3 regions of the Pectobacterium parmentieri genome follow, and region 1 is predicted to be linked to each of the others. Evidence: predicted binding sites of a transcription regulator. Region 1 holds the regulator's gene; each other region holds the start of a gene.
What was found. The regulator PurR, encoded in region 1, represses purine synthesis genes. The targets are predictions, from matches to a motif close to CANGCAAACGTTTGCNTG.

Region 2: rbsD (D-ribose pyranase) is a predicted target of PurR. The motif match lies at 7,713-7,730, and genes of this name have one in related genera.
Region 3: cvpA (colicin V production protein) is a predicted target of PurR. The motif match lies at 6,907-6,924, and genes of this name have one in related genera.

The regions. Positions count from the first base shown of each region.
Region 1 covers NZ_CP015749.1:1,195,542-1,206,158, forward strand. Annotated here, with positions in the region: gene A8F97_RS05320 (MATE family efflux transporter) at 350-1,723, opposite strand; gene A8F97_RS05325 (riboflavin synthase) at 1,972-2,607, shown strand; gene cfa (cyclopropane fatty acyl phospholipid synthase) at 2,667-3,821, opposite strand; gene purR (HTH-type transcriptional repressor PurR) at 4,139-5,164, opposite strand; gene cydH (cytochrome bd-I oxidase subunit CydH) at 5,556-5,645, shown strand; gene A8F97_RS05340 (C40 family peptidase) at 5,736-6,587, opposite strand; gene A8F97_RS05345 (Grx4 family monothiol glutaredoxin) at 6,929-7,279, shown strand; gene rnt (ribonuclease T) at 7,393-8,064, opposite strand; gene gloA (lactoylglutathione lyase) at 8,224-8,631, opposite strand; gene A8F97_RS22985 (DUF1289 domain-containing protein) at 8,921-9,160, shown strand; gene slyA (transcriptional regulator SlyA) at 9,391-9,828, shown strand; gene A8F97_RS05365 (outer membrane lipoprotein) at 9,960-10,427, opposite strand.
Region 2 covers NZ_CP015749.1:4,147,538-4,158,154, reverse strand. Annotated here, with positions in the region: rRNA gene A8F97_RS18840 (16S ribosomal RNA) at 1-1,321, opposite strand, end outside; gene rbsR (ribose operon transcriptional repressor RbsR) at 1,749-2,744, opposite strand; gene rbsK (ribokinase) at 2,748-3,674, opposite strand; gene rbsB (ribose ABC transporter substrate-binding protein RbsB) at 3,878-4,765, opposite strand; gene rbsC (ribose ABC transporter permease) at 4,791-5,759, opposite strand; gene rbsA (ribose ABC transporter ATP-binding protein RbsA) at 5,767-7,272, opposite strand; gene rbsD (D-ribose pyranase) at 7,280-7,699, opposite strand; gene A8F97_RS18805 (YgiW/YdeI family stress tolerance OB fold protein) at 8,016-8,411, opposite strand; gene qseB (quorum sensing response regulator transcription factor QseB) at 8,656-9,318, shown strand; gene qseC (quorum sensing histidine kinase QseC) at 9,315-10,617, shown strand, end outside.
Region 3 covers NZ_CP015749.1:2,513,487-2,524,103, forward strand. Annotated here, with positions in the region: gene A8F97_RS11385 (TIGR01777 family oxidoreductase) at 1-131, shown strand, start outside; gene hisP (histidine ABC transporter ATP-binding protein HisP) at 498-1,271, opposite strand; gene A8F97_RS11395 (ABC transporter permease) at 1,286-2,002, opposite strand; gene A8F97_RS11400 (histidine ABC transporter permease HisQ) at 1,995-2,684, opposite strand; gene A8F97_RS11405 (lysine/arginine/ornithine ABC transporter substrate-binding protein) at 2,832-3,611, opposite strand; gene A8F97_RS11410 (UbiX family flavin prenyltransferase) at 4,025-4,597, opposite strand; gene purF (amidophosphoribosyltransferase) at 4,794-6,311, opposite strand; gene cvpA (colicin V production protein) at 6,333-6,833, opposite strand; gene dedD (cell division protein DedD) at 7,008-7,760, opposite strand; gene folC (bifunctional tetrahydrofolate synthase/dihydrofolate synthase) at 7,750-9,018, opposite strand; gene accD (acetyl-CoA carboxylase, carboxyltransferase subunit beta) at 9,124-10,041, opposite strand; gene A8F97_RS11445 (DedA family protein) at 10,266-10,617, opposite strand, start outside.

The DNA of each region.
Region 1 (10,617 bases):
TACTTCAAGCTGTTTGTGCGTTGGTTGCTCTTAAATACTCTGCCCATCGTGGGCCTCGCCCTAAAGGGCAGCTGCAAGCAGCGTTCAAGTCTGCTCCCGGCAGATTTGTCACCCCAGTCACATATTTGTATAAGCTCCTGGAGATGAAATGAGAGACTTCCTGTCTCTCACCGAAGGCCAGCCGTTGGCTGGTCAAATTCGTTCCCGACGAATTTGTCACTCGGTTGCCGCGTTACAAGGCCATAAATGAGCCTTGCCCTAAAGGGTCAACGCAGAGCGTTGTTCAAAACGCTAGCGTTGTGTCACGCAACTCGAATTATTTAGGGTAGAAAACAGAGTGAAACGTTATCTAGCGGGCGGCCCGCGCCAAAATTCGCGCGGCGGGCTGACGCTGAAGAAAACGAATACGCGTCACCATCATCACGGCTGCGGCTGTCAGGCCAATGATGAAACCACACCAAAATCCCGCAGGCCCCATGCGTGGCACGATGACATCCGTCAACGCCAGCAGATAGCCGCTCGGTAACCCCAATACCCAATATGCCGTAAACGTAATATAAAAAATCGAGCGGGTGTCTTTATAACCGCGCAGTATGCCACTGCCGATCGCCTGAACCGCATCGGAGATTTGATAAATGGCAGCTAACAGCATGAGCTGAGCAGCCATCGCGACTACCAGAGGATCCTGATTGTAGAGCAGGGCGATAGGCTCACGCAGTAGCGTGGTAAAAATTGCTGTGCAACTGGCTAACGCCACACCGGCCATGATACCGGTGTGCGCGGCAATGCGGGCGTTTTCAACCGACCCTTCCCCTAAACGGTGTCCGACGCGAATAGTCGTGGCGACGCCAACCGAGAGCGGGAGAACGAACATCAGTGAACTGAAATTCAGGGCGATCTGGTGACCGGCCACATCAACGACACCCAGAGGTAACACCAACAGTGCTACCACCGCAAATAGTGTAACTTCAAAAAGCAGTGCCAGCGCGATAGGTAAACCGAGGCCAAACAGTCGCTTAAGTACGGTAAAATCTGGCCGGAATGTCGGGCGATGAAGGCGGATATCGCGTAGCCAGGACGCGCGTCGGGTATAAAGCATCATCAGTAGCATCATGATCCAGTAAACCGATGCCGTAGCCACGCCGCAGCCGACGCCGCCCAGTTCGGGCATACCAAATTTACCGTGGATAAAGATATAGTTAATCGGGATGTTGATTAACAGCCCAATGAACCCAATCATCATGCCGGGATAGGTTTTGGACAGCCCTTCACACTGGCAGCGCAACACCTGATAGAACAGATAGCCGGGAACGCCCCACAGCAATGCATGCAGATAACCGATGGCTTTTGCTGCCAGTTCCGGTGAGTCGGTGCTCATTAGATTGATGGCATATTCACCCTGATATAGCACCAGCATGGTCAGCAGAGAAATGATGGCGGCCAGGAAAAACGATTGTCGCACCTGATGAGAGATGCGATCGCGACGGCCGGAACCGTTAAGCTGTGCGACAACAGGCGTTAACGCCAACAGCAGACCGTGGCCGAAAAGAATGGCGGGTAGCCAGATGGACGTCCCTACTGCGACGGCGGCCATATCGGTGGCGCTATAAGCACCTGCCATGATGGTGTCAACCACACCCATTGATGTTTGGGACACTTGCGCAATAATGACAGGAACAGCAAGCGCCGATAATTTACGCGCTTCTGTCAGATACTGTTGCACGGATACCTTCCTTGAATGACTTAATTTTGCTAGCGGGATGAATAATCTGGATATGAAAAACGTCAAGAATAAAATGAGAGCGTTATTGTAACGACTTAATAAAAGTAAACCAGCATGAAAGAGAATATATTCTTTTTGTTACGCTGCGGTTTCGATCGCGTTTAACGCGCGGTATTCCGGTTTGGTTTTCCGTGGAATATCGGGCACACTGCACAGCGTCATTTCTTTGTTTTTAAGAGGCAAGCCGCATGTTTACCGGTATTGTTCAGGGCACCGCACCTGTGGTGTCAATTGAAGAAAAATCCAATTTTCGTACTCACGTTGTTCAACTCCCCCCCGACCTGCTGCCAGGGCTCACGCTCGGTGCATCGGTGGCGCACAACGGCTGCTGCCTGACGGTGACGGCTATTGATGGCGATCGTGTCAGTTTTGATCTCATGAAAGAAACGCTGCGGCTAACGAATCTGGGGGATATTCATGAAGGCGATGTCGTGAATATTGAGCGAGCGGCGAAATTCGGTGATGAAATCGGTGGACATGTGATGTCGGGCCACATTATGTGTACGGCGGAAGTGGTTAAGATCCAGGTTTCAGAGAACAACCACCAGATTTGGTTCCGCCTGGCAGATGAAGCGCTGATGAAATACGTGCTGCACAAAGGTTTTGTCGGGATTGATGGCATCAGCCTGACGGTGGGCGAGGTGACTCGCGGGCGTTTCTGCGTGCATTTAATTCCAGAAACGTTGAATCGCACAACGCTAGGGCAGAAACGTTTGGGGAATCGCATTAATATTGAAATCGACCCACAAACTCAGGCCGTGGTGGATACCGTCGAGCGTGTGCTCGCCAGCAAGCAGGCGAGCGAACTCGGTAGCGAAGATTAAGTTTTGTGTTGCCTATTTTGTTAAACCGGATGGATGTGCTCATCCGGTTCCTCTTCTTCTCAACGCAAAACGCGTAATCCACCGTCAATGCCATTAATGCTGAAGACGACCTGCCAGAGCTGAAGATCTCTTGCTCTGAAGGCTCCGGCACACGCGTTCAGATAGTAGCTGAACATCCGACGGAAGCGGGCAGTATAGCGTGTGGAAAGCTGGGGCCATCCTTGCTGAAAGCGCGTATGCCACGCCATTAATGTGCGATCGTAATCGGTGCCGAAGTTGTGCCAGTCCTCCATCACCATGTAAGGCTCGCTTGCCTGCGCAATGTGCTGGATGGATGGAATACAGCCGTGGGGGAAGATGTATTTATGCATCCAGGGATCGTTACTATAAGAGGCCGTTTTGTTGCCCCCGATGGTATGTAACAGGAACAACCCATCTGGCTTTAGATTACGCCGCACGACGCTAAAGTAGTTGTCATAGTTGCGCGGCCCGACATGCTCAAACATGCCTACCGATACTGCGCGGTCAAATTGCCGATCGAGATCGCGGTAATCCTGTAACGCAATGATGACATCCAGCCCCTGACAGCGCTGTTGTGCCAGCGTCTGCTGTTCCCTGGAAATGGTGATGCCATACACGGAAACACCGTAGCGACGTGCCGCGAACTCAGCAAGCCCGCCCCAGCCGCAGCCGATATCCAGCAGAGACATGCCGGGCTTGAGCTGAAGTTTTTCGCAAATCAGGGTGAGCTTATCTTCCTGCGCGCATTCCAACGTTTGCGCTTGTTTCCAGTAAGCGCAGGAATATTGCATGTAAGGATCCAGCATCAGGGCAAAAAGGTCATTACCCAAATCGTAATGCCGTTCGCCGACCACTCGGGCGCGTCGGTGGGATTGTAAATTCGTGACGCGAGCGGCGGCGATCCTCATAAGATCGCGCAGACGGCGGGGGAGTGTATTCTTTAGCCCGGCGCGTAGGACGAGATGGAAAAAGATATCCAGCCGTTCACACTCCCACCATCCGTCCATATAGCTTTCACCTAATCCCAGCGAACCTTTTTGCAAGACGCGTTTAAAAAAATCAGGGTGGTTGACGCAGATATCAAAAGGGCGGGGGCCGTTAATGGCGATATCCGCCGTGGCTAACCTGTCTTGCATGATGTTGAACCAGGGCGAGGTATGGCTACGCTGTTCTTTTGCATAAGGTGTACCCATGATGTCTCCTAAATTTTTCACGTGTGAAAGTATGGAAAAACATACCTGGACAGCACTTACCGCAGCCGATGTATCGGCTGTCACCAGAGAAAAATGAAGAAGACATTTGCACATAAGCAGGTGGTTATCTGCCCATTGGCAAAAAACGCGTATCCGCTTACTTACGTGCGGCTATCGCTATTTGGGGTGTTATCAGTGAAAGTGAAACGCAGTTTTCAGTTTAAATCTGCTTCAGCCAACGTACAAGAAAATTGGCTGAAGCTGACAAGGGAAGCAGGCAGGAATTAAGAAAATCGGTCTATGTTGGATCGCCGAGGTTAGCGGCGATAATCGCGGAACGGGCCGTCGGCAACCGAGCGGCGTTCAATCAGCGTCGGATGCACTTCAATGACGTGTGCATCTTCGCGCTTGCTGGTAATCCGATCCAGCAACATAGAGAAGGCGGATTGGCCCAGACGCTCTTTCGGCTGATGGATGGTAGTCAGTGCCGGTGTAAAGAAACGCGCGTGACGCACATTGTCATAACCGATCACCGAAATGTCCTGTGGTACACGTAACCCCAATTCGTCTGCCGCACAAATGGCACCCATCGCCATGATGTCGCCACCACAGAATACGGCGGTGGGTCGCTGTTTTTGCGCGAGAATCTGATGCATGGCTTTATAACCGGATTCCGGTTCAAAATCGCCCCGCACGACCCATTCATCGCGCACGGTGATGTCGGCTTCCTTCAGGGCTTTTAAAAAGCCAAGGTAGCGCCCGTTCCCCGTGTTGCGCTCTTGTATCCCTGGGATGGCACCGATATCCCGATGGCCGCGTTCAATCAGATAGCGACCCGCCATATAGCCGCCTTCAAAGGCGTTATCGATGATGGTATCGGTGAAATCGCTGTGCATCTGCCCCCAGTCCATGACGACCATGGGAATGCTGCGATAATCTTCCAACATGCCCAAGAGTTCTGGCGGGTATTCGGCACACATGACCAGCAGGCCGTCGACGCGTTTTTGCGCCAGCATCGAGAGATAAGCGCGCTGTTTACCGATGTCGTTATGAGAATTACACAGCACCAGCGTGTAACCTTTGGCATAACAACTGTTTTCGACTGCTTCAATGATCTCAGCGAAATAGGGTGCTTCGCTGGATGTGGCCAGCAAGCCGATAGATTTAGTGTGATTAACTTTGAGGCTGCGGGCGACGGCGCTGGGCGAATAGTGCAATTCCTTGATTGCTGCCCTGACGGCTGCCTTAGTCTCTTCGGCGACGAAACGTGTTTTATTGATCACGTGCGATACGGTTGTGGTGGAAACGCCAGCACGTTTTGCCACATCTTTAATCGTTGCCATCTAAAAATGACTCCTGAACTTACCTGTTACAGACGTAAGTATATTGTTAATCGTTTGCCTACGTTTAAAGTTCTTCTTCTAAGCTAAAAAACAGGATTTCAGAAGGAGAGTGCCGAATGTTATACCGAAGGGATCTGGCTTGACGTTTTTCGACTGATACGCAGCGCTTTCATAAACAGCGGATTGTGTCCGATTTATCATGAAAGTGAAAGGGCTAATTTATACTATTAGTGACGCATTCGTCGGAGATTTTTCGCTAGAATTATGAAAGAATCATAATAACCCTATTATTTGTCGCCTTAACTGCCTAAGCAGATTCGGCTGTGAAGGGGGCGTCTTTTTTTTCAGATGAAGTTTCAGATGAAATTTGTTTGCTAATAAGGAGTGGTTTATGGATACAGATCTGAAGATGTCTTTGCTGACAACCGTCGGCTCGTTGGCTGTGATCATCGCGTTTAGTTTCATTGCGGTGTTGAACTAATCCTTCAGTGCTTTTGCGCGGGTTAGGTATTCAGACAGGTTTATGGCGAATAAACGTGTCTGAATACGCTTCTGTTCGACGAATCGTCTCTTAACGAATCGTCTGTGGTGTCACTACGCGACGCGCTCCAACATAGTGCTCCTGCCAATAATCTTCACTTAGCTTGCTGATACGAATATCTGAACCTGTACGCGGTGACTGGATAAATTTGCCTTCCCCCAGATAAACCCCGACGTGATCGGCCGCACCACGATTATTGATGCGGAAGAAGACCAGATCGCCACTTTCCAGATCACTCTTTTTAATCGGCGCGGCATCACGCAGATGGTACATTTCGTTTGCGGTGCGTGGGATTTGGATCTTAACGACATCTTTATACGCGTAATAGACCAGTCCGCTACAGTCGAATCCGGTAAAAGGAGATGAACCGCCCCAGTGGTAAGGTTTACCGATCTGGCTCATCAACTTATTCATTGCTGTCGTTTTGGCGTGCTGATAGCGTTTTTTATGTGCCGCACTCAGCGTCATCCCTTTTTCTGTGGTTGGTGGCTCTTTATCCACTTTCCCTTTGAGCGTGGCCTTCTTCAACCCGGTTTTGACTCTGGTCTGTGCGATTGTTTGCTTATCTTCTCCAGATTTCAGCTTTTTAAGGTTTTTTCTCACTAGCGCAGGTGTGTTGCCTTGCGTCCGTGATGATGCCTTTTCTGTCGATTTGTTCGCCGTGCGAGATTTGGTTTTATTGCTGACTGCGATGGGTTCTGGTTTTTTGCTTTTGATTGGCGTCGGTGATTTAGCATTACCCTTTGTTTGACGACCTTTCTTATTCGTTTCTTCAACGGTGCTTTTCTTCGGTGCAGAATGCGGGGTATGCGGCGCAGCCTGAACGATGTTCAGGGATAGGTTGCTGAAAAATAATATAAAAAGAGTAATAAATAAGCGCATAATAAAAGTGACCGAACATAATCCTTAACTCGCTCAATCCGCACAGTATTCCTGAAAACGGCGTCATAAAAAAGTGGGCACGGTCGCTTTATTCATACAGAATAGTGAAAAAACGTTAATAGTTATTTTTTCGTTTGATTTATCAGCGTTTTCTGGCGTTGATTTCATCAATGCTGAATAATCGAGATAGAAAAATAACCCTACAAAAAATGGCGTTTTTTTGTAGCCAGTGGCATCGGTACAATATCATTGAGTCAATGTCGCTGTCTTAACACTCTGACGGCGACTCATGGCTAGCGTTTTGGACGTTAGCCATCCTATAGATTTAAGGAAGCAAAAAGATGACGACACCGACAATTGAAAAAATTCAGCGCCAAATTGCTGAAAACCCGATTCTGCTGTACATGAAAGGTTCCCCAAAATTGCCAAGCTGCGGTTTTTCTGCACAGACCGTTCAGGCATTGTCTTCTTGTGGCGAACGCTTTGCTTATGTTGATATTTTACAGAACCCGGATATTCGTGCTGAGCTGCCAAAATACGCGAACTGGCCGACATTCCCACAGTTGTGGGTGGACGGCGAGCTGGTTGGCGGTTGTGATATCGTGGTTGAAATGTTTCAGCGCGGTGAACTGCAACAACTGATCAAAGAAACGGCTGATAAATACAAAGCGCAGCAGGCCGAGCAAGAGTAATGCTTTAAGCATATGTAATAACAATGCTAAGTATTGTTATGTTGTGAGCGTGAATATTCCAGCGGGTGCCTTATGGCACCCGTTGTTTTTTTACCACTAATTTTCGCGTTTTCTCAGTCTTCGGTTGACGCGTCTTCGGCAGCGTTTTCTTCCAGCGCAAGTGGCCACCCACCCAGACGTTTCCAGCGATTAACCAACTCACAGAATAATAATGCGGTCTGGTTGGTGTCATACAGCGCGGAGTGCGCCTGGCTGGAATCAAACGCAATGCCGGCGGTAATACAGGCTTTAGCCAGAACCGTCTGGCCCAGAACCAGCCCGCTGAGCGCGGCGGTATCGAACGTGGCGAAAGGGTGGAACGGGTTACGTTTCAGGCTACAACGATCCGCTGCCGCTGCCATAAAACTGTGATCGAACGTGGCATTATGCGCCACGATAATCGCGCGGTTACAGCCCTGATCTTTAATCCCTTTACGCACAACTTTGAAAATTTCGTGCAGCGCATCGTATTCGCTCACCGCGCCGCGTAGCGGATTGGTGGGATCAATACCGTTAAACGCCAGCGCTGCAGGCTCTAGAATCGCACCTTCGAATGGCTCAACATGAAAATGTAGGGTTTCATCTGGCTGTAACCAACCGTCTTGATCCATTTTTAATGTTACCGCCGCGACTTCCAGCAAGGCATCGGTTTTCGCATTAAACCCAGCGGTTTCAACATCAATCACTACCGGGTAAAACCCACGAAAACGGCCGCTCAGGGCGTTCAGATCACTTTTATCAGCCATTTGTCTCTTAATTGTCAGCAAAACGCAGCGCGCATTATTGCAAATTTTGACCGGAGATGCAGCATGCCCGTTGGCTTTCAAACGGTGGAAATAGCAGAAGACAGGAGGAATCGAAGGAGGAGAACAGGTGCCGATGCAGCACCTGTAGAATACGGGATATTAGTGACCGATGCCGTTACCGGCGTGGGCGTTCTCGATCAATTCGATTTTATAACCGTCTGGATCTTCGATGAATGCGATAACGGTAGTACCGCCTTTGACTGGGCCAGCTTCACGCGTCACATTGCCACCTGCTTTACGGATACGCTCACAGGTTGCGGCAACATCGTCAACGCCCAACGCGATATGACCATAGGCGTTGCCTAAATCATAGCTGTCGACGCCCCAGTTGTAGGTCAGTTCGATAACGGCACCTTCGCTCTCTTCGGTATAACCGACGAAAGCCAGTGTGTATTTGTATTCGGTATTTTCGCTGGTGCGTAGTACACGCATTCCCAGAATCTGGGTATAGAAATCAATAGAACGTTGTAAATCGCCAACACGCAGCATGGTATGAAGTAAACGCATAATGCCCTCGTTAAAAAAGTGCAACAAAAGGGAAGTATAGCGTTGTGGCTCTGGTGAGTCCAAGCTGTTGGGATGATGCTAAAAATGCGACACGATGGTGAGGTTTGTGTTAAAACGTACTAACCGGAGGGGTTAATTGCGCTGTAGGGGAATTTTAGGCTACCTTGCGTATAAAAAAATCGTCAGTGATTACAATGCTTATCTAATTATTTTCATTGTGACGGTCCGTTTGGGCTTGCCAGCAGTAAAGAACAGGGCTTCAATAAATAGAGTTGTCGCGGGAGGTAGTGTGCCAGAGCAACTTGAACTCTTTGTTGTCCCTAATCCGTGCCGTGGTATTTGTCAGGCGGATGACAGCGGATATTGTCGCGGTTGCTTTCGCAGCCGTAACGAACGCTTTAGTTGGAGCCAAATGAGTGATGCGCAGAAACAGGATGTGCTGCGTTTGTGTCGGCAAAGAATGAAACGGTCACAGCGTTCAGAAAAAACCGATACACCAGCAGAGTCCCATCAGCCATCGTTGTTTTAAGCCATATTGTCTTAGATGATCTATTTACGTGAAATTTTGTTTAAGCAACGCAGGCGCGTTCGATTGAATAAAATAAGCCTAAGATCATTTTTAAAAGGCGTTTATTTGATAGAATCGCTTTCCGTGAAGGTTCTATTTTTACGATAATAATATCGTTTTTTTATTCTTATAAATCAGAGTTGATTGCAATCCAGGGATATAACTTAGCGTGCTAACAATAAGGAGAGGTGATGGAATTGCCATTAGGATCTGATTTAGCTCGTCTGGTGCGCGTGTGGCGTGCACTGGTCGATCACCGATTAAAACCACTTGAACTGACTCAGACGCATTGGGTCACGTTGCATAACATATACCACTTACCCCCCGGCCAGTCGCAGATTCAATTGGCTAAAGCAATCGGTATTGAGCAACCCTCATTAGTCCGAACATTGGATCAACTTGAGGAGAAGGGGTTAATCACTCGCCACGTTTGTGCTCACGATCGTCGGGCAAAACGTATTATGCTGACCGAATCAGCAGAACCAATAATACAGGCAGTCAATGGTGTAATTAGTCATACACGAAGTGAGGTGTTATTTGGAATTACGCCGGAACAGGTTGATGAATTAGCGCTGTTGGTTGCGCGTCTTGAGAAAAATATATTGGCATTACATGAAAATCAAGTGTAACTAAATTTGGGTTACGCAGAGGGAGAATAAAATCCCGGTAATATTACTGATACCAATTATTGGTTATTTATTCCGGGAATTGTTTATTCGTTGTGACGATCGCCGCAAAAAGCGGCGATCGTCACACAACGTTAGCGTGGCGAGACAGTGATGCTGCGGCCATTGCTGGCCATGGCAACACGTTGGCCTGCGCTGAATTTCGTATCGCCCTGTTTCTGTACCACCATAATGGTACTGCCGTCATCACGACGGATTTCCAGCTCTACGCCCTGTGTACGGTTCAGCGCACCTGTCGCGCTTTGACCCGCAACCCCACCCGCTACGGCACCCGCCGCTGTCGCCAGACTACGACCGGAACCACCGCCGATAGTATTACCCAGGAAACCACCCAGTACAGCACCGCCCAGCGCGCCGATAACGTTAGAATCTTCCCCCGCCTGAATCTGAACCGGACGCATAGAAACGATGGTGCCGTAAGTAACGGTCTGCACCTGTTTAGCTTCGGATGCGCTGTACACATCACCGGAAAGCGTACTGGTATTAGCACAACCAGCGAGCGTGATACCCGCAAGGGTAACCACAAGCAAACGCTTCATCATAATAAAAACTCCTTAATAGCGAATATGTCGGGCTGGCTCAGCCTCGGCCGACGCAGTGTTATACCCATAAATTATGGTCTGGCTCAGAGTAGCATGCCACTCTTTTTACTCTTTTTTTCAGAATATAAGAGTGCGCTTAAATTGCGTCTAAACAGAGGAGTAAATAGCACAACATTCGACTTTTTTTGTA
Region 2 (10,617 bases), 2.1 Mb from region 1:
GTTGCAGACTCCAATCCGGACTACGACGTACTTTATGAGGTCCGCTTGCTCTCGCGAGGTCGCTTCTCTTTGTATACGCCATTGTAGCACGTGTGTAGCCCTACTCGTAAGGGCCATGATGACTTGACGTCATCCCCACCTTCCTCCGGTTTATCACCGGCAGTCTCCTTTGAGTTCCCACCATTACGTGCTGGCAACAAAGGATAAGGGTTGCGCTCGTTGCGGGACTTAACCCAACATTTCACAACACGAGCTGACGACAGCCATGCAGCACCTGTCTCACAGTTCCCGAAGGCACTAAGGTATCTCTACCGAATTCTGTGGATGTCAAGAGTAGGTAAGGTTCTTCGCGTTGCATCGAATTAAACCACATGCTCCACCGCTTGTGCGGGCCCCCGTCAATTCATTTGAGTTTTAACCTTGCGGCCGTACTCCCCAGGCGGTCGACTTAACGCGTTAGCTCCGGAAGCCACGCCTCAAGGGCACAACCTCCAAGTCGACATCGTTTACAGCGTGGACTACCAGGGTATCTAATCCTGTTTGCTCCCCACGCTTTCGCACCTGAGCGTCAGTCTTTGTCCAGGGGGCCGCCTTCGCCACCGGTATTCCTCCAGATCTCTACGCATTTCACCGCTACACCTGGAATTCTACCCCCCTCTACAAGACTCTAGCCTGTCAGTTTTGAATGCAGTTCCCAGGTTAAGCCCGGGGATTTCACATCCAACTTAACAGACCGCCTGCGTGCGCTTTACGCCCAGTCATTCCGATTAACGCTTGCACCCTCCGTATTACCGCGGCTGCTGGCACGGAGTTAGCCGGTGCTTCTTCTGCGGGTAACGTCAATCGACAAGGTTATTAACCTTATCGCCTTCCTCCCCGCTGAAAGTGCTTTACAACCCGAAGGCCTTCTTCACACACGCGGCATGGCTGCATCAGGCTTGCGCCCATTGTGCAATATTCCCCACTGCTGCCTCCCGTAGGAGTCTGGACCGTGTCTCAGTTCCAGTGTGGCTGGTCATCCTCTCAGACCAGCTAGGGATCGTCGCCTAGGTGAGCCATTACCTCACCTACTAGCTAATCCCATCTGGGCACATCCGATGGCAAGAGGCCCGAAGGTCCCCCTCTTTGGTCCGAAGACGTTATGCGGTATTAGCTACCGTTTCCAGTAGTTATCCCCCTCCATCAGGCAGTTTCCCAGACATTACTCACCCGTCCGCCGCTCGTCACCCGAAGAGCAAGCTCTTCTGTGCTACCGCTCGACTTGCATGTGTTAGGCCTGCCGCCAGCGTTCAATCTGAGCCATGATCAAACTCTTCAATTTAAGATTTGTTTGATTTGCTGAACTCGTCAGCGATGCTCAAAGAATTAAAACTGTTTATTCGTAATGAATTTACTGTTGTTCACTCTTCAAGACTTTTTATATCGTTAAGATACGGTCTTGTGAGTGCCCACACAGATTGTCTGATTATATTGTTAAAGAGCAGTGCCACTTCTTCGGTGGCGCGGGCTGCATATACTATGCTAATCCGCTTTAAAGTCAAGTCATTACTGACCGCCTTTAGTAAATCTTTTTTCTGTCACCGCAACGGTGTGTCGCTGTTGCCGTGTCAGTGGAGGCGCATTATAGGGACTTCTCGGCGGCTGACAAGCGCTAAATGCAAAATAATTTCCGAGTGAGGTTTTTTTCAGCAAGGCGCATTAAAAGACGCCGTTATGCCGGATTTTTCAGCGTTTCCTTAGCCCAAATGTTACCGAACGGACTGACGCACCATTAATTCCGGGGTCAGCACCAACACATTAGGTTCAGTATTTGGATGTTCCAGACGATACAGCAGCGTATCGACCGCCAATTCGCCGAGCTCATCCTTTGGTTGATGAACCGTAGTGAGAGGCGGAGACATATAGCGGGCCAGTTCAATATCATCGTAACCAATAACTGCCATGTCTTGAGGAATTGAAAGCCCAGCCTGATAAAGCGCGTGGTAAACACCAACAGCCATTGCATCGTTACTGGTGAATACCGCTTCGGGTTTATCTTCCAGCGCTAATAACTGTTGCATCGCGCGATAGCCCGTTTCAAATTCAAAATCACCAAAAATTTCATAATCAGTGGGAATGGATAGCCCAGCGAGTTGCATCGCCTGTCGATAGCCCTCCAGTCGGTTATAGGCTGTCGTCTTATCTTTCGGACCCGCAATGCAGGCTATCTTTTTATACCCGCGAGAAATGAGGTGATTGGTGGCAATCTCTCCGCCAAGCAAAGAGTTATCTTTAATAACATCGATAACACCTTCAAAAGGTGCCCAATCCATCATGACCATAGGAACAGAAGGATAGCGGCTCATCATTTCAGGCAGGGGGCGATGGCTTTCAGTGCACATCAGCAATACACCGTCGACCCGCTTTTGCAGCAGCGTTTCAAGGCTATGACTCATTCTGTCGCGATCGCCTTCGGTGTTGCACAGAATCAGGCTATAGCCCCGCTCATAACAACAGCGTTCAACGCCACGCACGACTTCAGCATAAAACGGGTTACTACTGGCCGTGAGCAACATGCCGATGGTGCGGGTCTGGTTTATTTTCAGACTTCTGGCTAGCGCAGACGGCGCATAGTTGAGATCCTCAACGGCCTTCGTCACCTTTTCGCGAATGGTATCGCTGACAAACCGATTGTTATTAATGACGTGAGATACAGTAGAAGTAGAAACGCCCGCCAGACGGGCGACATCTTTCATGGTAGCCAAAGATCACTCCTGAGCTTGCAAAAATGCGTCGATCTCTTCGCGCCATGGGACAGAGGGTTGAGCGCCTCGGCGAGTTACCGCAATCGCTGCCGCCGCATGAGCGAACTTCACCGCTGAAGACATTGGCCGATTTTCCAACAACGCGGTAACCAACGCACCATTAAAGGTGTCTCCGGCAGCAATAGTATCCACGGCTTTTACACGATACCCCGGAATACGCTGCCCTTGACCACGTTCACTCAACCATACGCCACGGCTACCCAATGTAATCAGAACCGTTTCAATGCCTTTGTCATGAAGAATCTGTGCTGCGCGAGCGGCATCCTCTTCCGTCTCAACGGTAATTCCCGTCAAGAACTGCGCTTCGGTTTCATTCGGCGTGATCATATCGACCAGTGATAACAGTTCATCAGGCAGTTCACGAGCAGGGGCAGGGTTAAGAATCACCTTTGTTTGGTGTTCATGCGCCAATTTGGCTGCGGCGATAACCGTTTCCAACGGCGACTCAAGCTGCATCAGCAACGCAGAAGCATCAATGATGTGTTGCTGATGACGGTGAAGATAATCTGGTGTCACAGCAGCATTCGCGCCTGCGTTAATGGCAATCATGTTCTCAGCGTCAGCGTTAACAAAAATCAGCGCAACGCCCGTTGTTTCCCCAGAGATAGCCTCAACGGCGGAAACATCAATGTTATCCTTGGATAGCTGCTGACAAATGCGAGCACCAATATCATCGTTTCCAACGCTGGCAATAAAAGCAATATCCGCACCGCTTCGGCCAGCGGCAACCGCTTGGTTAGCCCCTTTTCCGCCGAAAGCGACACTATATTGTTCACCGATCACCGTTTCGCCCGGGCGGGGAAATTGCTCAAGATTGAGAATATGGTCAGCATTAATACTGCCCAGCACCACCAGCTTACCCGTTTTCATTATGTCGAATCCCGCTACGTTAATAATGCGCCACCACAAACGGGTGGCGCGAGCCCTGCTTTATACCCGTCATACTTCAAGTTGCTTGTGCGTTGGTAATACTCGGCTCAGTTTTGAGCCTCACCCTTCGGGCCAGCGCTAGCGCTGTTCAAAACGCTTAACGTTTTGTCATGCAACTCGAATTATTTAGGGTATCTTTTTAATTATTTTGCTACCAACTTCAGGTCAACCGGAATGATGGCCTGCGTTTTTTCGCCTTTCAGCACTTTCGCAGCCGTTTCGATACCGATTACGCCGATCTGGTCTGGACGCTGAGCCACCGTAGCAGCCAGCTTGCCTGACTCAACGGCTTTCACGCCGTCTTGAGTACCGTCAAAGCCCACAACCAGCACATCGGTTTTGCCTGCGGTTTGTAGTGCACGCAGTGCGCCTAACGCCATTTCATCATTCTGTGCAAATACCGCCTGAACGTCAGGGTGTGCGGTCAGCAGGTTCTGCATCACGTTCAGCCCTTTAGTACGATCGAAGTCAGCCGGTTGGCTTGCCAGCATAGCGAATTTATTTTTCTCAGCAGATTTCATGAAACCCGCCCCTCGCTCACGCGCAGCAGAGGTTCCTGCAATCCCTTCCAACTGAATCACTTTGGCACCTTCGCCCAATTTTTTGGCAATGAAATCACCGGCAACTTTACCGCCGAAAGCGTTATCAGAAGCAACGTGACTGACGACTTCACCGCTGCTAGCGACACGGTCCAGCGTAATAACCGGGATCTTGGCCTGATTGGCCATTTTGATTGCATTGCCTACCGCATCAGAGTCAGTCGGGTTGATCAGCAAAACTTTGGTGCCACGAACCGTTAAATCCTGAACGTTAGCCAATTCTTTCGCAGGGTTATTCTGGGAATCCAGCACAATCAACTCATAACCCAGTTTATCGGCTTCTTTCTGTGCCCCCTCTTTCATGGAAACAAAGAACGGGTTATTCAGCGTAGAAACCACCAGAGCAACCGTATCTTTGGCCAAGGCATTAGCACTGACAGTCGCGCTCAGCGCAACAGCGGAAACCAGAGTAGCCAGCTTTTTCATATTCATAACTCAATTCCTGTGTGAATGAAGGTTATTTACTGCTTTTGTTATCTACCAGAACCGCCAGCAAAATGACGACGGCTTTGACGATCATTTGGTAGTAAGAAGAAACACCTAATAAATTCAGTCCGTTGTTGAGGAAACCAAGGATAAGTGCGCCGATCAACGTGCCAACAATACGCCCCTTGCCTCCTGCCAGACTGGTGCCGCCCAATACCACCGCCGCGATGGCATCCAGTTCATACCCTGTACCCGCGGTAGGCTGTGCAGAGGACAAACGTGCAACTTCGATAATTCCCGCCAGGGCAGACAACAGCCCACACAGGGAATAGACAATAATCTTGATTTTATCAACGCTGATACCGGATAAGCGGGTTGCGGATTCATTACCGCCAAGCGCATAGATATAGCGCCCCAGACGCGTATGGTGCAGCATGTACCACGTCGCAGCGAAGACGATAGCCATGATCCAGATTGGCGTCGGAATACCCAACGGGCGACCGATACCAAACCAGCCAAAAGCATCTGCCACATCGGAAAAACCGGTATTCACCGGGCTACCGTTGGTATAAACCATCGTTACACCGCGCAGTAACAGCATCATGACCAGCGTAGCGATAAATGCCTGCACTTTGCCTTTGGAAACAATGACACCCGTGCCTGCACCAATCAGCGCACCCAATGCTAGTGCGCCAAATACGGCCACCAGCGCATTCACTTCAAGCCCAACGATGGAAGCCGCTACAGCACCCGTCAGCGCCAGCAGTGAACCTACCGACAAATCGATTCCCGAGGTCAGGATCACCAGCGTCATACCGACGGCCATAATGGCGTTCACCGATGTCTGCTGGAGAATATTGAACAGGTTATTCAGGGTGAAAAAGTTAGGGCTCATGGCGGAAACAACCGCAATCAGGATCAGGAGCGCGATCAGCGATTTCTGCTCCAGTAACCACTCTTTGCTAAACCAGCGTTTTGCCGCGATAGATTGAGAACTCATGTCTGACTTACTCCTGCTTTGCGCCGTATTGCTTACCAACGGCCGCAGCCATCAGTGCTTCCTGGGTTGCTTGCTCAATCGGGAAATCACCGCTTAAGCGCCCTTCATGCATCACAATGATGCGATCGCTCATTCCCAAGACTTCGGGCATTTCGGATGACACCAATATGATGCTCAACCCTTCTTCTTTGAATTGATTAATTAACTGATAAATTTCTTTCTTCGCTCCCACGTCAACGCCACGCGTCGGCTCATCAAGGATCAAGACATTCGGGCGCGTCATCAGGCCACGGGCAATCGCCACTTTTTGCTGATTACCGCCGGAAAGCAGGCCGATAGGCTGCGCCATAGAAGGCGTTTTAACGTTGAACAGGCGAATAAAGTCGGCGACCGCCAACTGTTCTTCGGCGTGTTTGAGACGACCGCCAGCATGGCTGAAATAGCGCAGCGCAGTTAACGACATGTTTTCTTTTACCGACATGCCCAGCACCAGACCATCTCGCTTGCGATCTTCAGAAATGTAAACGATGCCGTTCGCCAAACCATCCTGCGGTTTACGCGTTACCACGTCGCGGCCATCAAGCGTCACATTGCCGCTAGTGCGCGGCAATGCACCGTAGAGAATCTTCATCAGTTCAGTACGGCCCGCGCCCATCAGCCCTGCGACCCCCAGTATTTCACCTTTTCGCACCGTAAAGTTGACGCTGTCGACACCAGGCCCAGACAGGTTCTGCACCTTAAGGCGAACGTCTCCCGGCGCTTTATTCGAGCGTGGGTACTGATCTTCCAGCTTGCGTCCCACCATCATTTCAATCAGCGTGTCTTCCTGTAAGTCGCTTACCGGACGCTCGCCGATAAACTGACCATCACGGAAAACGGTAATGTCATTGCAGATTTCGAAGATTTCTTTCAAACGGTGGGAAATATAGACGATGCCACATCCCTGAGATTGCAGCTCTTTGATCACACTGAATAACGACGCGGTTTCAGTATCCGTCAGGGCATCGGTGGGTTCGTCCATGATGATGACTTTCGATTCAAAGCTCAGCACTTTGGCAATTTCCACCATTTGCTGATCGCCAATCGATAAATCCCCCACCATACGGCGACTGTCGTAGCGCAAATTAAGGCGCTTCAGCAGTTTATCCGCTTCCGCATACATCTTGTTCCAGTCGATACGACCGAAACGGTTGGTAAATTCACGACCGAGGAAGATATTCTCGGCAATCGTCAGTTGGGGGATCAGGTTAAGTTCCTGATGGATAATACCGATACCTGCTTCCTGAGACGCTTTCGGCCCGTTGAAATCCACCTCTTGCCCCAGAAAATGGATGCTGCCGGCATCTTTACGGTAGATCCCGGTCAGGACTTTCATCATGGTGGACTTGCCCGCACCGTTCTCGCCCACCAGCGCCATCACTTTTCCCGGGTAGACATTGAGTGCCGCACCGGAAAGCGCTTTAACGCCCGGAAACGATTTCGTGATGCCTTGCAGTTGCAGTAAAGGTTGCATTGATACCTCAGAACGTTACGCCAGCACAAAGGATGACATTGGCATACGGAGAGCACTCTCCGCTGCGAATGATGGCCCGGCTTTTACCGCTTTGGGTTTTAAATTCTTCATGGCTGACATAGTGCAATGCAATTGAGTTTCCCTGATGTTGTTCAAGTTGCTTCAATTGATCGAGTAATGCGTCATGGACCGCGGGGTTCTTTTCAATCATCTCTTCCGCCAGAATAGCGGCCTCGACCTGCATTTCACTGGTGACAACATTAACCACCTGCAAAAACGTTGGCACATTGTGCGTCAACGCCAGATCGATACGGGTCGTCGTTTCTGGAATCGGTAAACCAGCATCACCAATAACAAGACTATCGGTGTGCCCCAGTCGAGCAATCACGGAAGAAATATCTGAATTCAATAGTGCTGCTTTTTTCATCTTCTCACCCCACCAGCGAAACGTTTCGCTGATAATATTCTAGAAAAAGAAGAGAGAAAGGCAACGAAGAAATAAAAAAAATGTGATCACCATCGAAACGTTTCGCTAACAAAAAATAAAGACAACAGAATGTGGTTATCTAACCTAGATAACTCAGGTTTCAGGAAGATGGCAAAGAAAGGTGTCTTGGTGAGCTTAATCACGTCGATTACCTGGGTGAATCAATGTAGCCAACGTGAAAAATGACGGAGATAGTGGTTGGTAAATAGAGAAAGGGCAGGCAATCGCCCGCCACTTGATAATTGAGAATAACGCCTTAGAGTTTACGAATCTGCTTCACATCCAGCTCGACGGAATTGAAATCTTTATCCAACTCACCCTGAATTTCCACTTTATCCGTGGGTGAAACCATCTGGCCATTCCAACGCTTATGGTCGATTTCAACTTCTATTGTTCCCGTCGAGTCGCGGAACAGATAGTTCTCATCACCAATCCGTTTTTCAATATTGCCACTCAGCGTAACCCAACTGTCATCACGCAGATCTTTAGCCTTAGCTACCGTCGTGAGGGAATTCTGTGGATCGAGGAATCCCCCTTTATGTGTGCCAACCGCAGGCGTTTCCGGGTTGACGAAACCACCGCCGCTTTGTGCAGCAAATACGGGGGCAGAAACCAGAGCGGTAATGGCGAATAACGCCGCTGCTTTTTTCATCGTATTCCTTCCTTATTTTGCCTGTCGTTTCGCAGTTAGCCTGCGGGAGTAATCGGTTTTCGAGAAGGATTAAAACAAACCGTTCTTAACAGAATCTTAAGGAGTCATCCTTTGCATTTTTATTTTTTTATATTGCTGAAATCGCCCGATTTCAGCGATTTTTCCTGTACACGCCGCCCAACGATTTCGTATAAAACCGGGAACGGCGTAAATGCGACAGCGACACATTCCCTGCGAGGCGGCCATGAGAATATTGTTAATCGAAGACGATCGCCTGATCGGTGATGGCCTAAAAGCTGGGTTGACCAAACTGGGCTTTACTATTGACTGGTTTACGGAAGGTAAAGCGGGTGCCGCCGCATTGAAGGCCGCACCTTATGATGCAGTGGTGCTCGATCTCAGCCTGCCGGGTATGGATGGGATGGATATCCTACGCCAGTGGCGTCAGGCTGGACATGACGAACCGGTACTGATTCTGACCGCCCGTGATGCGCTGGAACAGCGCGTGGAAGGGTTGCAACAGGGTGCCGATGATTATTTATGTAAGCCCTTTGCACTGACGGAAGTTGCCGCTCGTCTACAGGCACTGATTCGCCGCCGTCACGGTCAGCTCCAACCTGAATTAACGCACGGTTCGGTTTCCCTTGAACCGGGCTCGCGGAGCGTCACGCTTAACTGCGAGCCGTTGATACTAAAATCCCGCGAACTGGCGCTGCTGGAACTGTTTTTGCTCAATCCAAACCGTGTACTCACCCGTGCGCAGTTAGAAGAAAAGCTCTATGGGTGGGACGATGATGTCTCCAGCAATGCGGTCGAAGTACATATCCACCACCTGCGCAAAAAGCTGGGCAGCGGGTTTATCCGTACCGTGCATGGCATTGGCTATATTCTGGGGGACGCACCATGAACCGACTCAGCCTGCGTTTACGCCTGGTTGCGGGTTTTACGCTGCTGACAGTAATGTGCTGGGGTGTAGCCAGTCTGCTTGCGTGGTCTCAAACGCGCCATAACATCAATGAACTATTTGATACCCAGCAAATGCTGTTTGCCAAACGTCTGGCCACCATGAATCCCGATGAATTGCGAATCCAGCCAGCATCTCTGCCCAAGACCAAAAGCCTGGTACATAAAAACCGAGGTAAACAGGATGATGATGCGCTGGCTTTCGCCATTTTTACCCACGATGGAAAAATGGTGTTGAACGATGGTGAAAACGGCAAAGATTTCATTTTTGACGCTACACGCAACGGCTTCACCGACGGCAAACTGCGCGATGATAACGACGCATGGCGTATCGTCTGGCTGACGACAGAGGATAATCGTTACGTGATTGCAGTGGGTCAGGAATGGGAATACCGTCAGGATATGACACTAGATATTGTGAAAACCAACCTGATGCCCTGGCTGTTCGCCCTGCCGATCATGCTGGCACTGCTGTTCTGGCTGGTGACACGTGAACTCTCGCCGCTAAAACGCATTACCGCCGAACTTCAGCAGCGCTCCCCCGACGACAGCACATCGCTGGCGACACAGCATATCCCACAAGAAGTCCGCCCACTGGTCAACGCGCTGAACCTCCTGTTTTCCCGCATCAGCGATATGTTGCTTCGCGAACGCCGTTTTACCTCTGATGCGGCTCATGAATTGCGTAGCCCGCTGGCGGCCCTGAAAGTTCAAACCGAAGTCGCTCAGCTAGCGCATGACGATGAGGCCATGCGTCGCCATGCATTAATGAATCTGGATAAAGGTATCGATCGCGCCACCCGGCTGGTAGATCAACTCCTGACGCTGTCGCGGCTGGATGCAGAATCACATCCCGAGGGAATGCAGCCCGTTCAGTTCAATGAATTACTGCAACAGGCCGCCATCGCGCATTACCACACGGCACAAACCGCAGATATTGAACTGACGCTGGATTTACCGGATACCCCAGTTATTCGGCAAGGTCATCCACTGCTGCTGACCCTGCTGGTGCGCAATCTGTTAGATAACGCCATTCGCTACAGCAATGCAGGGGGAACGGTCAGTCTGACGCTGACAGGACGCGGCTTTAAAGTAGCCGATAACGGGCCGGGCATCAGCGATGAAGCGCTGGCAAGAATCGGCGAGCGTTTTTATCGCCCACCAGGGCAGGAAAAATCTGGCAGCGGTCTGGGAATTTCCATCGTGAACAATATCGCCGCGCTGCATCACATGCGGGTTGCTT
Region 3 (10,617 bases), 1.3 Mb from region 1:
TGGGCGAAGCCTCAACGCTGGTACTGGGCGGACAGCGCGCCATCCCACAGCGGTTAGAGGCCGCTGGCTTTAATTTCCGCTTCCTTGAGCTGGAAGAAGCCTTACAGGACGTCATCAAAAAACCGGGCTGAAGTTTGATAAAATGCCCAAATATTCTGCACTTCTGGCGTAAAAATTGTGCTGAAGTGGGCGTGACCGTCGGGTGAGCCGCACGGACGCGGCGAAAGTCAGTGCCGCGTCGGGAACGCGTCACTGGCGGCCCGAATAGCGGTCAGGAACGCTGAAGGCACCGCGCAGCGGCACAATTCTCGCCCAAAAGCCAGTGGTCAAGGAGCAGCGGCAACTGAGCGCTCCTTGTCGGGCGTGTAGATAAAGTATAAGAATACTCGGTGGTTAACACGCACGAAACTTTTACACTATCCGACATAGAATTATGAAAATGCTAGAGCATGAGTACATGTTAACTGCTAGAGGCTGATAACCATCAGCCCCAAAACCTACTTCAATGCACCTGATAAAAACTGCTGCAACCGCGCACTTTTCGGGCTACCGAAGAGTTGCTCAGGCGGCCCTTCCTCTTCGATCACCCCTTGGTGCAGGAAGATAACGTGGCTGGAGACATGACGGGCAAACTCCATCTCATGCGTCACCACCACCATCGTTTTCCCCTCCTCCGCCAACTGCTGCATGATGCGCAGTACCTCACCCACCAGTTCAGGGTCGAGCGCCGACGTCGGTTCATCAAATAGCAGAACTTCTGGCTCCATCGCCAGCGCTCGCGCAATAGATACGCGCTGCTGCTGGCCCCCGGAGAGATCCGACGGGTATTTCTGTTGGGCAGAATCCGTGATCCCAACCTTATTCAGGTAGAACACTGCCCGCTCACGCGCTTCCGCTTTACTAAGCCCTAATACCTGGATCGGCGCTTCCATCACGTTCTCCAACGCGGTCATGAAGCTCCACAGGTTGAAGTGCTGAAACACCATCGTCAGGCGCGTCCGCAGCATCTGAAGCTGCTTTTTATCAAAGACCTTCAGTTGTCCGTCAGTATCACGTACCATGCGGATTTCCTGATTGCTGACGTAAATCGCCCCTTCACAGGGCTTTTCCAGAAAATTAATGCAGCGCAGTAAGGTACTTTTCCCCGACCCAGACGACCCGATAATCGAAATAACGTCCCCCGCTTTCGCCTGCAATGAGATCCCTTTAAGTACCTCATGCTGGCCATAACGTTTACGCAGTTCCGTCACCATCAATTTGTTATTCGACATGTTTTTTCCTGCGCTTAATGAGATGAACGGGTATAAAGATGACGTAACCAGCGTCGCTCTGCCCTTCTGAACAGCCCGATTAATACAAATGAGATCGCCAGATAGATCACCGCTGCGATGCCAAACGCATAAAACGGCTGGTAGGTAGCAGCATTAATATCGCGTGCGATTTTCAGAATATCCGGCACCGTCACGGTAAAAGCCAGCGCCGTCGAATGCAGCATCAGAATCACTTCGTTACTGTAGGCTGGCAGTGCAATACGCAGCGCACTCGGCAAAATAATGCAGCGATACTGCTTAAAACGAGAGAAACCGTATGCTCTGGCGGCTTCAATTTCCCCATGCGGTACAGAGCGGATTGCACCCGCGAAAATCTCTGTAGTATACGCACAGGTATTGAGCGCCAGCGCTAAAATGGCGCAGTTCAGCCCGCTGCGAAAAAAAGCGTTCAGCAGATCGGTGCCGCGCACGATTTCCAGGCTATACACGCCGGAATAGAACACCAGGAGTTGCACGTAGAGCGGCGTACCTCGGAATACATAGGTAAAGAGCCAAACCGGGAAGCTGAACCGGCGCCGCGGCGACACGCGGGCAATCGCCAGCGGCAGTGCCATCAGTCCACCGATCGCTACTGAGGAAATCAGCAGCCAGAGCGTCATCGCCAGCCCGGTTAGACGATAACCATCACTCCACAGTAGCGGTTGCCAGTATTGTTGCAGGATCTCATTCATAGTTTACTTTCTTGACTCCCTGCGAATAGTGCCGCTCCAGCCACCACAACACACCGTTAGAAACGGTGGTAAAAATCAGATACATCGCCCCGGCAACCAGTGCGAAATAAAACGGTTCGTGAGCGCCCTTGCCTGCCAGTTGCGTCGCCTTAATCACATCATTCAGGCCAAGCAATGACACCAGCGCCGTCGCTTTCAGGATCACCTGCCAGTTATTGCCGATCCCCGGTAGCGCGAAGCGCATCATGGAAGGAAACAGAATACGGCGGAATACTTTTAGAGGAGAGAAACCGAACGCCACCGCCGCTTCGATCTGTCCGCGCGGTACGGCAAGATAAGCACCACGAAAGGTTTCCGTGAAATAGGCACCGTAAATAAAGCCCAGCGTAATCACCCCTGCAGTCAAAGGATCGATATCAATCTGCTCCAGACCGATCGATTCCGTCACGCCGTTTAAGACGATTTGTAAGCCATAGAAAATCAGCAGCATCAGCACCAAATCAGGAATGCCGCGAATCAACGTGGTATAGCAAGAAAAGCCCCCTGCCAGCAGGCGGTTGGAAGACAGCTTCGCCGACGCCCCCATCAGGCCGATAACCAGCGCCAGCAGCAGCGAACTCACCGCCAACTCCAGCGTCATGATGGCACCATCCAAAATTAGCGGGGCATAGCCATAGAGCATCGATTATATCCGTTGAAATAGCGATTAATGGCACGGTGCGTTATCGATCAGAAACCCGACACGGGAGGAACGTTCCCGTGTCGTATTATCCTGCGAATCCGCTTCACAATTTACCGTGATAACGAAATGTGAATAGGGGTGACGAAATTAGCCGCCGTAGACGTCAAAATCGAAGTATTTTTTCGCGAAAGTATCGTAAGTGCCGTCTTTACGCATCGCTTCAAAGGCTTTATCCAGTGCCGCTTTCAGCTCAGTATCCGCTTTACGCAGACCCATGCCGGTACCGACACCGAAGAACTTGTCATCTTTTACTGCCGGGCCAGCAAACGCGTAGTCTTTACCCATATCGAGTTTCAGAAAACCTTCACTTGCCGCTACTTCATCCTGGAAAGCAGCATCGACGCGACCTGCGGCCAAATCTGCGTAAATCAGATCCTGATTTTGATAAGCGACAACCTCAACACCTTTTGGCTGCCAGTTCGCATTGGCAAAAGCTTCCTGCGTTGACGCCTGCAATACACCAACACGCTTGCCGCCCAGTGAAGCCAACGTTGGCTCAATATTCGCCCCTTTCTTCGCAATCAGACGAGAGTTAGCCGCATACAACTTCTCGGTGAAGGCAATTTCCTGCTGGCGTTTTTCGGTAATGGACAGAGAAGAGATGATGGCATCAATTTTTTTAGCTTTCAGGGAGGGAATTAGCGCATCAAAGTCACTTTCTACAAACGTACAGTTAGCTTCAATACGCTTGCACAACTCTTTCGCCAGATCGATATCAAACCCGACCAGTTCACCGCTGGCATTTTTGGATTCAAAAGGCGCATAGGTAGGATCGGTGCCGATTTTAATATTCTTAGGAATATCCGCCATCGCGCTGCCCGCAGCCAGAATGAGTGCCAACGGCAAAACTTTGATCAGTTTCTTCATATTGCTACCCTTATCATGAGTGATTGATGTCATGTGTCGTCAATGTCGGAACGATATATCGATTTATTGCTTTAAATATGAACGATATGAGTGCTATTTGTTTTCTACGCCGACTATTACCGTTTTCATAAGCAGTTTTCATGCCACAATGAACGTAGGGAGTCATAAAAGTCCCATGCGTAAAGCACACAGTAAATAATGATTAACCATTTGATTTAAAAATATTTTTTATAATTTTTTTTGGCGCATAACAATAAGAATAGATAACATTGGCGCGAACACAGAAACGGAAACGCACCATTTTAGTGCTTTGGTGCACAAAATTAGTGCAACACAGTAAAAGCGCACAAAAAAAGGGCAGCAAAGCTTGGCTACCCCAAAAAAGAAAATAATACGTATTGCCGTTTATCCTGCTACGACGCGCCCTGCCAGCGGGTAAAGAGATCTTTCGGCAGGTCGATATCAAACTGGTCCAGAATGCGATTCACTGTCTGATCGACAATATCCTGCACACTTTCTGGGCGATGATAAAACGCGGGAACCGGCGGCATGATTATCGCACCCAGCTCAGCGGCCGTGGTCATCAGTCGCAAATGTCCTAGATGCAGCGGCGTTTCACGCACACCCAACACCAGACGACGACGCTCCTTCAGCACCACATCGGCTGCGCGGGTCAATAAATTGTCGCTGTAGCTGTGCACAATCCCAGAGAGGGTTTTTATCGAACAGGGTAAAATCACCATCCCCGCCGTTTTAAACGACCCCGAAGAGACACTGGCAGCAATGTCACGCGTGTCATGCACCACATCAGCTAACGCTTGTACATCACGCAGGCTAAAATCTGTTTCTAACGCCAGCGTCTGACGAGCCGCCTGACTCATGATCAGGTGGGTTTCGATGCCTTCCAGCGTCTGTAACACCTGTAACAGTCGGATGCCGTAAATAACACCGCTGGCACCGGAAATCCCTATAATGAGTCGTTTCATTCTTGCTGCCTCTGGCTAGCCGCGTCAGCAGAAACGCGGAAAAATCATCTGCGCAAACTTTGCCGTATTGATTGTCGATAAGCAAGGACAAGCACCGGAACGGTGTTTTTATAGACAACCTGTTTTCTATATACAAGAAGGGGGAAGACACTTTCGCGCCCTCCCCCTTCACTAAAGCCTTACGTGAAGCTAGCCGTTAGCCTTCGTTGTGCAGTTCCAAATCTTCGACTTCATTCTGACTACGCAACGCCTTGGCGTCGTCGTTACGCAGAACTTCCAGATAATCCAGATAGCCTTGATCGACGTCCTTGGTCACGTAAATTCCGTTGAACACTGAACATTCAAACTGAACAATATCTGGGTTGTCTTCACGCGCTGCGTCGATCAGATCCTCGAGATCCTGGAATATCAGTTCATCGGCACCAATAATCTTACAGATCTCATCCACTTCGCGACCATGAGCAATCAGTTCATTAACGCTCGGCATGTCGATGCCGTACACGTTAGGGAAACGAATTTCCGGTGCCGCAGAGGCCAGATAAACACGTTTGGCTCCCGCTTCACGCGCCATTTCCACAATCTGTTCCGACGTTGTACCGCGCACGATGGAGTCATCCACCAGCAGCACGTTTTTATCACGGAACTCGGCACGGTTAGCATTCAGCTTACGACGTACAGATTTCTTACGCGCCTGCTGCCCCGGCATGATAAAGGTGCGGCCAACATAGCGGTTCTTCACGAATCCCTGACGATACGGTTTGTTAATAATGCGCGCGATTTCCAACGCAATATCACACGAGGTTTCAGGGATAGGGATCACAACATCAATATCGAGATCTTCCCACTGGCGCGCAATCTTTTCACCGAGCTTCTGACCCATGCGAACGCGTGCGCTGTAGACCGAAATTTTATCGATGAAAGAGTCTGGGCGAGCGAAGTACACATATTCGAACAGGCACGGGTTGCTCTTTGGATTTTCTGCGCACTGGCGGGTAAACAGTTGTCCTTTTTCCGTAATGTAGATCGCTTCTCCCGGCGCAACATCGCGTAAAAACTCAAAGCCCAGCGTATCCAGCGCAACACTTTCTGACGCTACCATGTATTCACTGCGGCCATCTTCCAGGTCACGTTTACCGATAACCAGCGGACGAATACCGTTAGGATCGCGGAACGCCACCATGCCATGACCGATAATCATGCCAACACAGGCATAGGCACCGCGAATTTGCTGGTGCGTTGCAGCAACAGCCGCAAAAATATTATCGGCTTCCAGCGGGTAATGTTGGAAACGATCCAACTCTCTGGCAAAAATATTCAGCAGAATTTCAGAATCAGACGTGGTGTTAACGTGACGACGCTCCTGCTCGAACAGCTTTTTACGCAGTTCGTGGGCGTTCGTCAGGTTACCGTTATGAGCCAGCGTGATGCCGAACGGAGAGTTAACATAGAAAGGCTGTGCTTCCGAAGCGCTGGAACTGCCCGCCGTCGGATAACGCACATGTCCAAGCCCCATGTTTCCCTGTAAGCGTTGCATGTGCCGCGCCTCAAACACATCTTTCACCAGGCCATTGGCCTTACGCAGGCGAAAACAATTAAAGGCATCGATGGTTACAATACCCGCAGCGTCCTGCCCACGGTGTTGCAACACCGTTAACGCGTCATAAATCGACTGGTTGACCGGTGTAAAACCGGCGATACCGACAATACCGCACATGGTGTCTTTTCCTCATCAGCGCTACCGCAGCGATAAATGCTGCGGCAAGAAACTTGACGTGCTTTGCAGGTAGTCAAAAAACCACCTGATAATATAACTGAACTGCGGGATTAACTGGGACTGCTTCCAGTCATCACTTTGTGAAAAACCGGTGAACGTATCCAGAAAGAATAGCAGTGCGGAAACGATCAGCACCCCGCGCAGCGCACCAAAACAGATGCCCAGAACGCGATCGGTGCCGGATAATCCGGTACGTTCAACCAGTGAACTAATCACATAGTTGACGATAGCTCCCACAATCAACGTTGCAATAAACAGAATGGCAATCGCAATGCCGTTACGCACCAGCTCATCATCAAAACGGGTGAAGTAAACCGCGAGATACGCGTAGTAATGACTGGCAACAAAAAAAGCACATCCCCAGGTTACTAACGACAGCGCTTCACGAACAAACCCCCGGATCAGGCTAACCAGAGCCGAAAATCCGATGATGCCAATAATGACGTAATCAACCCAAACCATGAACTATCCTAATAATGAACGATGCTACCGATAAGCCGCTACGTCATCCTGTTCGCGGCGCATTCTAACAGAAAAAGAAAACGTTTGCGTAGCGTATTTCCGCCGATTTCATCGATAGATAATCAGGCGAAAAAACCAACAATTCTTTACACCTGATTCTATTATCTATCGGTCTCAGCGAACCGAATGCGCTCGCACCTGCCCGCTTAACCCACTCAACTGTTGCAGTTCGCTCAGAGAAGATTCCAGCTTTTGCTTCGAGGCATCCGGCCCGACATAAATCCGCGTAATTTGTCCTGAAACCGGCGTTGACGGTACGGTATACGCGCGATAGCCAGAGAGACGCAGCTTAGCGACAATCTCGTTCACCTTATCCGCATTTTTCAGCGCACCAAGCTGCACAATATAGGCCTGTCCGACAGGCGCTTGCTGCGTCGGTTGCGTTTCAGGCTTCACTTCCGGTTTCGGCTCTGGTTTAGGTTCAGGCTTCGGTTTCACTTCTGGCTTGGGCTCAGGTTTTGGCTGAGGCTTCGGCGTCACAGGCGTTGGCGTCTGAATTGGTGGACGCTCAACCACCACTGGCGGTGCCGTCATGGCTGGCGTATTCGTGCCTGAGCGAGGCGACGATGGTGGCGTGGACGTTTCAGGTGCCTTGGATTCAGGTAATTTAGCTTCCGGCGTTTCGGCTTCCGGGCTGTTCTGCATCGCCGCTCCCGCCCCTTCCGGTGGCTGGCTCGGCAACGACGGGTTCAGCGCAGGCAGCGATTCCATCTCATTGCTGTCGCCCGGTTTCGGGATCAGCGGAATCGAGGCAAACTCATCTTCGTAGTGCTTTTTCTTACCATCCAATAGGCCAGGTAAGACGATCACGCCCAGCGCGACCAGAATGACCGTGCCAACCAATCGATTCTGAAATTTACTCGCCATTCGCCTTCTCCTCATCCAGCGCTTCCATCACATGCGCTACCGTATGAAAAGATCCACACACAATGACGATATCCTGTTCTGTCGCTTCAGACATCGCCTGCTGCCAGGCAGTAACAACATTGGGGAACGACTGGCTGCACGTCAGATGCTCGGCAATCTGCTGCGCCGTTGCGCCACGCGGCCCTTCCAATGGCGCGCAATACCACTCATCCACCAACGGCGTTAAGTAGGCCAGCGTACCCGCGATATCTTTATCCGCCAGCATACCGACCACCGCACGTATTTTTCCGGTTTTTGGCAACGTAGCCAAACGATTTGCCAGATACGCCGCCGCATGAGGGTTATGTGCAACATCAAGAATCAACAACGGTGATTGCTGCACGACCTGAAAACGGCCCGGTAATGCCGCACGCTGTAAGCCTTGACGAATCGCCTCTTCGCTCACATTCAGTGAAGAATAGTGCAGTGCAGCCAATGCCGTAGCGGCGTTCGGCAGCGGAACATTGGGTAAGGGTAAACGCGACAATTCACGCTGTTTATCCTGCCAACTCCACGTCTCACGCTGAACTGAAAATTCCCAGTCTCGACCGCGCCGACGCAGGTGTGCGCCTTTCTCAGCAGCAACATCGGCAATGGTTCCTGGCATATCCGGCTCACCAACGACTGCGGGTCTATCCTGTCGGAATATCCCAGCTTTCTCACGACCGATGCTCTCCCGATCATTACCGAGCCAGTCGGTATGGTCGATCGCAATGCTGGTGACCACAGAGACATCCGCATCCACAATATTGGTGGCATCCAGACGCCCGCCTAATCCCACTTCCAGAATGACGACATCCAGATTCGCTTGTTTGAAGAGTTGCAGCGCCGACAGCGTACCGAATTCAAAATAGGTGAGCGATACCGCCCCCCTTCCTGCTTCGATATCCGCAAACGCTTGAGTATGCTGCGCTTCAGGCAATTCGTTGCCTTGAATACGCACCCGCTCGGTATAGCGAACAAGATGAGGTGAACTGTACACGCCAACCCGCAGGCCTGCGGCCAACAGAATAGATTCCAGCGTACAGCAGGTGGTTCCTTTGCCGTTCGTCCCCGCGACGGTGAAAACCGTGGCAGCAGGCTGTAGCAGTTGAAGATGTTCAGCAACCTGCTTAACGCGTTCCAGACCTAAATCAATGGCCTGAGCGTGCAGATGTTCAAGATAATGAAGCCACGTAACCAAAGGTGACGTGGCTTGAGGTATTTGAAGAGTATCCATGAGTCCCGTTCACTGGCTTACGGTTCATTGCAGGCAGAGCGTGCACATTACAACGCAGTCGAGAACGACGTGGTCGAATGCCACACGCCCAGCCCATCATGTCAATTATGCGTCATCCTGTGATGATTCAGACGGCGCATCGCTGCGGATTTCCACGTCATCGTTGCCCGGTTCTGGGTGATTCGTCAGTTTGGCAAGAATAGTGGCCAGCTTGTAGCGCATTTCCGGACGACGAACGATCATATCAATCGCCCCTTTCTCAATCAGGAATTCACTACGCTGGAAGCCCGGCGGCAGTTTTTCACGCACGGTTTGTTCGATAACGCGTGGGCCAGCAAAACCAATCAACGCTTTCGGTTCAGCAATGTTCAGATCGCCCAGCATCGCCAGACTCGCAGAAACGCCGCCCATGGTTGGATCGGTCAGTACGGAAATATAAGGCAAGCCGCGCTCACGCATTTTCGCCAATGCCGCACTGGTTTTCGCCATTTGCATCAGCGACATCAGCGCTTCCTGCATACGCGCCCCGCCACTGGCGGAGAAGCACACCAGCGGGCAACCATCTTCCAGTGACTGCTCAACGGCACGCACAAATCGCGCCCCGACGACGGACGCCATTGAACCGCCCATGAAAGCGAACTCAAACGACGCGACCACAACCGGCATGCCGTAAAGCGTACCTTTCATGACAACCAGCGCGTCTTTCTCATCGGATTGTTTCTGCGCAGAAACCAGACGATCTTTATATTTTTTGGAATCCCGAAATTTCAGGACATCCTTCGGCTCCAGTTCGCTTCCCAGCTCGACAGTGTTTTCTTTATCCAGAAAAGCCTGTAGACGGGCACGCGCGGAAAGACGCATATGGTGATCGCACTTCGGGCAGACCCCCAGATTGCGTTCCAACTCAGCGCGATAAAGAACCTGACCGCAGCTATCACATTTTGTCCAGACCCCTTCAGGGATGTTTGCTTTACGGGTCGGTGTGATATTGCTTTTGTTAAGAATTCGTTCAATCCAGCTCATTGATAACCTTTCTGCTTGAACCTGGCAAATGCCAGTCCGCTGTTCATGTTATTCCCTGACAACATTGCCAATGAAAAAATGCCTGAGACGCACGACAATCGCGGTACAAAGGCATCGGCACCAAGGGTGTTCCCGAGAACAGACCATAAATGCTGCCCATTAAACCATAACGCTCCGGGACTGTGGATAAAAAACTGGTCAAACCGGATGTTAAAATACTTCACTTATTTCACGTTGCCACGCGAAGCTGCTCTACGGTGACGGGCGATTTCAATAATCCCCGGCAGGATAGACAGAAAAATAATCGCGACAATCAGTAATTTCAGATTTTCCTGCACGACCGGCAAATCGCCAAACAGGTAGCCCGCATAGGTGAACGACAGTACCCACAGCAATGCACCAATAACATTATAGGCGGCAAAATGCCGATAGCTCATATGCCCCATCCCGGCGACAAACGGCGCAAATGTTCTCACAATCGGGACAAAGCGTGCCAGAATTATCGTCTTGCCACCGTGACGTGTGTAAAACGCATGCGTTTTATCCAGATAGCTGCGGCGAAAAATCTTTGAGTTC